One region of the Variovorax sp. GW823-FHT02B07 genome, then DNA from elsewhere that is predicted to be linked to it. Evidence: riboswitches for the same ligand, from Rfam matches in the RefSeq annotation. Region 1 holds a riboswitch; the other holds the start of a gene.
What was found. A riboswitch is a leader RNA that binds a small molecule or an ion and turns the genes downstream of it on or off. The one in region 1 is predicted to bind cobalamin.
Positions count from the first base shown of each region.

Region 2: another riboswitch for cobalamin. It lies ahead of AC1RGU_RS15750 (TonB-dependent receptor); the one in region 1 lies ahead of AC1RGU_RS08580 (TonB-dependent receptor domain-containing protein).

Region 1 covers NZ_JBXAJX010000001.1:1,829,752-1,833,833, reverse strand. The annotation lists gene AC1RGU_RS08585 (cobyrinic acid a,c-diamide synthase CobB) at 1-315, opposite strand, end outside; gene AC1RGU_RS08580 (TonB-dependent receptor domain-containing protein) at 300-2,246, opposite strand; cobalamin riboswitch at 2,319-2,558, opposite strand; gene AC1RGU_RS08575 (hypothetical protein) at 2,692-2,919, shown strand; gene AC1RGU_RS08570 (cell division protein ZapA) at 2,916-3,266, shown strand; gene AC1RGU_RS08565 (sulfite exporter TauE/SafE family protein) at 3,559-4,082, shown strand, end outside.
Region 2 covers NZ_JBXAJX010000002.1:1,026,289-1,030,370, forward strand. The annotation lists gene AC1RGU_RS15740 (hypothetical protein) at 1-318, opposite strand, end outside; gene AC1RGU_RS15745 (hypothetical protein) at 468-689, shown strand; cobalamin riboswitch at 771-1,053, shown strand; gene AC1RGU_RS15750 (TonB-dependent receptor) at 1,185-3,368, shown strand; gene AC1RGU_RS15755 (PepSY domain-containing protein) at 3,383-4,082, shown strand, end outside.

The DNA of each region.
Region 1 (4,082 bases):
CACGCCTTCGACGATGACCAGGTCGGCCTCGCTCGCGGCGGCATGCAGGCGCGCGCGGCAGTCGGCCTCGCCGGTCATCCACAGGTCGAGCGAATGCACCGGCGCGCCGGTGGCCAGCGCGAGCCAGTGCGGATCGAGGAAGTCGGGACCGCACTTGAAGGCCCGCACGCGGCGGCCCTGGCGCACGTGCAGCCGCGCGAGCGCGGCCGCGACCGTGGTCTTGCCCTGCCCCGAGGCCGGCGCGGCCACGAGCACCGCGGCGCAGGTGACGGCTGCGCCGAGCGAAGAGCGGCGGGTGTTTACTGCGGAGTCCACTTGAGTCCGACGTACGCGGTGCGGCCCCCGGTGGCGTAGAGCCGTGCGAACTGGTAGTCCTTGTCGCCCACATTGTCCACGCGCGCCACCAGGTTCAGGTCGCGCATGATCTGCTTGCTGGCCGACAGGTTCAGCAGCGTGTAGCCGCCGAGCTTGACGGTGTTGGCCGCGTCGTCGTAGCGCTTGCCAGAGCTCTGGACCTCGGCGCCCAGCGTCCAGCCGGCAATGCGCCAGTCGGCGCCCAGCGTGCCGTGGGCCCGGGCACGGCGTGCCAGCAGGTGATCGGTGGCGAGGTCGCGCGGGTCCTGGTAGTCGAGCGAGGCGCGCAGCGTGACGTCGCCGATGCGGTGGCCGCCCGTAAGGGTCACGCCCTGGTAGCGCGCACGCGCCGTGCTGGCGTAGCAGCCGAACGACGACTGGCAGCCCTTGGCGCTGCCGTCGAACACGATCAGGTTCTGCACGCGGTTGCGGTACAGCACGATGCCGGCCTGCGTGGCGCCGGCCGTGTACTGCAGGCCCAGCTCGACGTTGCGGCTCGATTCGGGTTGCAGGCTCGCCAGGCCGTACTCGCTGAAGCGCTGGTACAGCGTGGGCGCGCGGAACGCGGTGCCGGCCGACACGGTGGCGCGCAGGCTCGGCGTGATCGCGTAGCCGTAGGCGGCGCTGCCGGTGGTCTTGCCGCCGAACTCGCTGTCGTCGTCATGGCGCACATGCAGCTGCAGCGAATGCGGGCCCTTCACGTAGCCGTAACCCAGTGCGGCGGCGTTCTGCGAGCGGTCGCGCGAGAACAGCTTGGCCGAGGTGGTCGGCGCGTTCTCGAGCGCGTCTTCGCGGCGCTCGAGCGTGGCGGTCACCAGGTGCGCGCCGAAACGGAACTCGTTCTGGAACAGGTAGCCGCGCAGACGGGTTTCGGTGCGATAGAACGAGGGCTGGGTCTTGTAGACGGTCTGCGAATCGGTCACCTGCAGGCGGGTGCTGTAGATGTCGTTCCACTTCGCCGACCAGGTCAGCCCGGCGGTGCGCAGTTCGTTGGTCGACACGTCGTCGCGGAAGGTGATCGGCGGCTTGGTGCGAAAGCTCACCGACGGGTCGTAGGCCGCCTCGGTGTTGCTGGTGAGCAAGGTGGCGTCGATGCGCTGGTCGGGCGTGATCTGGAAGCCCAGCTTCAGGTTGCCCGAGGTGCTGCGGTAGCCGTCGCGGTCGGGGTTGGTGAAGCCGTCCTTCGAAGGCGTGCGCTTGGCGATCGGCTGGATGTTGAAGCCCTTGCTTTCCTCATGCGCCACGCCGAACGAGTAGTCGAGCAGCCCCGACTTGCCGCTCACGCCGCCTTCGATCCGGCGCAGGCCGTGGCTGCCGAAGCCGATGCCGGCGTAGGGCGACACGCCCTCCTCGCCGCGCTTGGTGAAGAGCTGGATCACGCCGCCCACGGCGTCCGAGCCGTACACCGCGGCGGCCGGGCCGCGCAGCACTTCGATGCGGTCGATCTGCGCGAGCGGAATGCCTTCCCAGCCGGCGCCGCCGGTCGATTGCGAATCGATGCGCACACCATCGAGGTAGACCGCGGTGAAGCGCGATTCGGCGCCGCGGATGAACACGCTGGTGGCGTTGCCCACGCCGCCGCTGCGCGAGATCTCCATGCCAGGCAGGCGCGCCAGCACGTCGGCCACGCCGGTCGCACCGCTGCGCTCGATGGTCTTGCGGTCGATGACGGAGACATCGCCCACCAGGTCCGACAGCGCCTGTGGCGTGCGGTTGGCGGTGACGACGGTCTCGTCGAGCGTGGCAGATGCAGCAGCTTGCGCCTGCGCGGCCAGTGGCACCAGGGCCAGGCCGCCGAAGGCCGAGGCCAGGGCGAGCGTCAGCGGCAGGCACGCGGGACGGTGGCGGCGCACGCTGGCGCGGCCGCTGGAGAGGGAAACACAGGAAATCATGGGGTGAACCGAACGAACTTCTATGCCCTGGCCGGCTTCCCCGCCGGCGCCATGGGCGTCATGGCTGCCGATGCGGCAGCCGCCTTGTTGGCCGGTATCCGGGCTGGCAGATCGACCCTTTGCCGCCTTCCCAGGCACCTGTTTCAGGGCGCCCAGTGGCTGGATGGAAAGGGGTGACGCGTTGCGGCGTCGTCTGCTTGACCGTTGCGGGGGCAGCGCAGGCGGCTTCGGCCCCGGGGGACGTCCACTCCTGCTTCCCGTTGAACTGCGCCGTGCGAACCACGCCGCGAGCACCAACGGGCGAGATTTTAGGCCCACGGGGCGCACACGCCACACCGGGTTTGATCACGAGCGGCGCAGGCCCCAGAATCTCGGCCACGTCCGGTGCGCGCCCCGCGCGGTGCGCCGGATGTTCCGAATTCCCGGGAAACTACAATCGCCAACCATGCCCGCCTCCAGCCCCATCGACCAGATCGCCGAGCGTGTGGAACGCCTGCTCGTGCGTCACGAAGAGGTGCAGCGCACCAACGCGCTGCTGCAGGAACAGGTCGATGCGCTCACGCGTGAACGCGACGGCCTGAAGTCGCGGCTCGCCGCGGCCCGCACCCGCCTCGATGCCCTGCTCGAACGGCTGCCGGCCGAACCCCCTTCCGAAGATTCCCATCACGCATGAAGCAGATTGAAGTACAGATCATGGGCCAGAGCTACTTGCTTGGCTGTCCCGACGGCGGCGAGGCGCAACTGCGCGAGGCCGTCGACCGCGTGGACGCGGCCATGTGCAAGATCCGCGACGCGGGCAAGGTGAAGGCACGCGATCGCATCGCCGTGCTCGCCTCGCTGAACCTGGCTTTCGATCTCGCGGCCCAGCAGGCCAGTTCTGCCGCTGCTGCCGCCGCACCGGCCCCTGCTGCTGCACCTGCAACGAGCACCGACGAAACCTCCGGTGACACCGACCCGCAGGCCGCCCAGCTCATTCAGAGACTCGATCAGGCCCTGGCGGGCGATGGACATTTGCTCTGAGGGCACGCGGCCCGGCACATCCGGGGCGTAAAATCCGTTTTGTCTGCAGACGTGTCGGGCTTAATATTTCCTTGTTCCAATGCTCTCCGGAGCCGGGCTTGGTACATCGCTTGACGGGCGTGATCATCTCGCGTCAGATGAACCCGAAGTCCTGCTGCCCTCGCCCACCTGAACCCTGGTTCAGGATGCGGGTCCGGCACACCATCTGCAGACACCTTTTCCCGCCACGGCCCCCTGCTTCACCGCACGGGGCCGTTGCTTTTTCAGCCGCTCGTTCTTTCCCCATCCTCCCGTGAACCTCGCTGCCCTGCTCGACCCGCTCCTGATCGCCGAACTCGCCGCGCTCGGCCTGGGCACCGGTTTCCTCGCCGGCCTGCTGGGCATCGGCGGCGGCATGCTGATGGTGCCGTTCATCACGATCATCATGGGCCAGCGCGGCGTGCCGGCCGACCTGGCGGTGAAGATGGCCATCGCGACCTCGATGGCGACGATCATCTTCACGTCGGTGTCCAGCGTGCGCGCGCACCACAAGCGCGGCGCGGTCCGCTGGGACATCGTGCAGCGCCTGGCCCCCGGCATCGTCATCGGCAGCCTCGCGGGCAGCCTGGGCGTGTTCGCGCTGCTCAAGGGCACGGCGCTGGCCATCTTCTTCGCGCTGTTCGTGGGCTTCTCGGCCACGCAGATGTTCCTCGACAAGAAACCCAAGCCCACGCGGCAGATGCCGGGCACCGGCGGCCAGCTCGCGGCGGGCGGCATCATCGGCTTCATCTCGGGCCTGGTGGGCGCGGGCGGCGGCTTCATCAGCGTGCCGTTCAT
Region 2 (4,082 bases), on a different contig from region 1:
GCCGTCCTTGGTGCGGATCAGCAGGCCCGTGTGGCCTTCGTGGGCCAGCTGGATGAAGGCGCGCACCGTGTCGCCGTCGGTGCCGGCGGAGGGCAGGGGACTGTGCGAGGCATGCACGGTCGGCGCGATTTCCGCCAGGACGGTTTCGGCCGGTATCAGGTAGACCTCGTCGCCGCTCACGATGCCTTTCGCGATCAGCCCGTGGCCGATGCGGCTGGCGTCTTCGACGCTCGGAAACATCACCAGGGAGTAACCGGTCGGGTAGAACGCGCCACCGAAGGCGGCGCGCATGTTGGGTTCAAGCGTGAAATGTTTCATGCTGACTCCTTGTTCTGATGCAACTCCCCACCCCTAACATTAGGCCGCGCGGCGTCCGGGCACTGTAGGAGAAGCCCTAGTACTGACAACCGCGCCGGCCCCTTGCCCGTTCAAAGGCGGGTTCATTCCCTGTTTCATTTTTGACCGTCATGCCTTCGCCGAGAGACATCGCACTCACCGTCCACGAACTGGAAGAAGGGGAGTTCTACTGGGTGCTGATGGAGGCCGTGGACGGCTCGCCCGGCGACTCCACCCATGTGTACGTGCCGCTCGAAGCCGCCCACGAGCCCTACGGCACGTATTCGAATGCACTGGTGGCCGGCGTGGCGGTGCTGCGGCGGCTCTTCGGGCCCGACGGCAAGCCCGTCTGACGGGGCCCGCAAGGGAGCTGCCGGAGGGCGCTCCCTATAATCCCGGCGGTTGGAAACATTGGTTCACACCGGTGTCGTCCAACACCCCACGGTTCGAAGGTGCCCTGCACGACCAGTCACAGGATTGGCGGCGGGGTTAAACGGGAAGCAGGTGCGAGGCGTCGTTTTTTCGAACGACCCTTCCATTCCTGCGCTGCCCCCGCAACGGTCAGCGGACATCGACACCCTCAGGTCTCGGCGATTCTTCGCCCGGGCAGCCACTGCGCTTCGGCGTGGGAAGGCGAGGGCTTCGGCGCCGAGGTGCATGCATTGCACCCCGACGCACTCCGCGAGCCCGGATACCGGCCTTCGCAACCGCCTTCGGATGCTGCGGGAGTGCGTGTCCGGGCCTGCCGCTTTTCCCTCGCGCGAAACGGCACCGCCCCTCGTCTCTTCTCCCTCGGCGTCCGCGATCGGTCAAGAGCCTGCGGGGACGCGGGCTGGAGGAGAAGTCGGATGAATCGCATTGCATCGCCGCCGCGCGATCGCTCGGGCCCGCCCCTGCAACGGGTGCGCCTTTCGGGTCTTTCAGGTCTTTCGCTGGGGCTCGGCCTCGCTTGCGGGCCAGTTCTCGCCCAGTCGGGCGACACGGCCGGCCGTCCCAGCCTCACGCCCGTGCAGGTCGAAGCCAGCCGCCACACGCCGCTGGCCTTGGACGAGCCCACGCAGACCGGCAGCCGCCTGGGCCTCACGCCGCTCGAAACACCGGCCAGCATCGAGGTGCTGACCGGCGACGCCATCCGCGCGCGCGGCGACGTGTCGGTGGTCGAGGCCGCGAGCCGTGCCACCGGCATCACGGGTTCGCCCGCGCCGGGCAACGGCGGCTCGTCGCTGTCGGCGCGCGGCTTCAACGGCCACGGCTCGGTGATGCAGCTGTACGACGGCACGCGCCTGTACGTGGGCGCAGGCACCGTCACCTTCCCGTTCGACACCTGGTCGACCGACCGCATCGAGGTGCTGCGCGGCGCCGCCTCGGTGATGTTCGGCGAAGGCGCCATCGGCGGCGCGATCAACGTGGTGCCCAAGAAGCCCACGCGCGGCCCGATTCGCAACGAAGCACTCGTGACCGTCGGCTCCGACGCCACGCGCCAGGTCGCCTTCGGCAGCGGCGGGGCGATCAACGACATGCTCTCGTACCGCTTCGACATCAGCCACCGCAGGACCGACGGCTTCATGCGGCGCGGCGAGGCCGAGAGCCTGGCGGTGGGCGGCGCGGTGCGGCTCGACGTGTCGCCGCGGCTGCAGTTCACGCTCTCGCACGACGAGGGCCGCCAGACGCCGCAGCGCTACTTTGGCGTGCCGCTCGTCAACGGCCGCGTGAGCAGCCTGAACCGCGAACAGAACTACAACCTCGACGACGCCGAGGTCAAGTACCGCGACCGCTGGACCCGCCTCGATGCGCAGTGGACGCCCAACGACGCCGTCACCGTGCGCAACCAGCTCTATCGCCTGGACAGCAAGCGCCACTGGCGCGACAGCGAAACCTACACCTACAGCGCCACCACGAACCGCGTGACGCGCGGCGACTACCTGGAAATCGGCCACGACCAGGAGCAGATCGGCAACCGCACCGACGCCACCTTCAAGCACGCGCTGTTCGGCCTGAAGAACCAGGTGCTGGTGGGCTTCGACGCCAACCGCATCGACTTCCTGAATTCGAGCGACACGCCCTACGGCGGGCGCTCGGTGGTCGACGCCTTCGTCTTCAACCCCGGCTACTACGTCTCGCCCACGCCCTACCTGCCGCGCTACAAGACCAGGACCAGCACTTACGCCTTCTTCGCCGAAGACAAGCTGGCCTTCAACGAACACTGGTCGGTGGTCGGCAGCCTGCGCTGGGACCACGCGAAGATCGTGCGCACCGACCCGCAGGGCCGTGCCCCGCGCCTGGACAAGACCTTCGAGTACGCCACGGGCCGCTTGGGCGTGGTCTACGCGCCCGACGCCGCGCAGTCGTTCTATGCGCAGGTGGCGCGCGCGGCCGATCCGCTCACCGGGCTCATCAGCACCTCGGCCACGCAGGTGCCGTTCGAGCTCAGCGTCGGCAAGCAGGTCGAGGTGGGCTACAAGCGCCAGCTGGCCGAGGGCCGCGGCGCGTGGAGCGTGGCGGCCTACCGCATCGAGAAGACCAAGCTGCTGTCGCGCGACGCGAACGACCCGACCGTCGTGCAGCAGATCGGCAAGCAGTCGTCCGAAGGCATCGAGGCCACGCTCGACCTGGCGCTGACCTCCACGCTGCGCCTCGAAGCCAACGCCGCGCGGCTGCGTGCGCGCTACGACGACTTCAACGAGGCGGTCGGCAAGTCGCTGGTCTCGCGCGCGGGCAACACGCCCGCCGGCGTGCCCGAGGTGGCTGCCAACCTGTGGCTGCACTGGCGCTTCCTGCCGCAGTGGGAGGCCGAACTCGGCGTGCGCCACGTCGGCGCGCGGCAGGTCGATGCGGCCAACACGCGCCGCATCGGCTCCTACACCGTGGCCGACGCGGGCGTGAGCTGGCAGGCGAACCCGTCGCTCAAGCTCGCGCTGCGCGCCTTCAACCTCGCCGACCGCAAGTACCCGGTCTCGTTCTCGAACGGCGGCAACCAGTGGCTGCTGGGCCGGCCGCGCTCGTTCGAGCTGTCGGCGTTCGTGACCTTCTGAACAAGAATGGCCGCATGAGCACCGCATGGCAACACACATGGCCTCCGCTGCGGCGGGCGCTGTACTGGACGCACCGATGGCTGGGCATCGGCGGCTGCCTGCTGTTCGTCATGTGGTTCGTCTCGGGCGTGGTCATGATGTACGTGGGGTACCCGAACCTCACGGACGAAGAGCGGCTCGCGGGGCTCGCCCCGGTACGCCTCGAACAGGCGGTGGTCGCGCCGGCTGTCGCGCTCGATGCGCTGCCGCTCGCGGTGCGCACGCAGCCGCCCCGGCGCATGGCGCTGGAGATGCAGGCCGGCACCGACGCGCAGCCCGTGTGGCGCATCGTCGATGCGCGCGGCGGGCGGCATGCCGTGTCCGCGCGCGACGGCCATGTGCTCGGCCCGGTCGATGCCGCGCGGGCCGAGGCCATCGCCCGCGACTTCTCCGCACAGCCCGGCGCACGATGGGCCGAGACGCTGGAGCGCGACCAGTGGACGGTGCCGCAGGGCCTGAACCCGCTGCGCCCGCTGCACCGCATCGAAGTCGGCGACGCGGCGGGCACCGAGCTGTATGTGTCCTCGCGCACCGGCGAGGTGGTGCGCGACACCACGCGCACCGAGCGCTTCTGGAACTGGCTGGGCGCCGTGCCGCACTGGATCTACTTCACGCCGCTGCGCGCCGATCCGCCGCTGTGGCACGACGTGGTCGTGTGGCTGTCGGCCGCCTGCA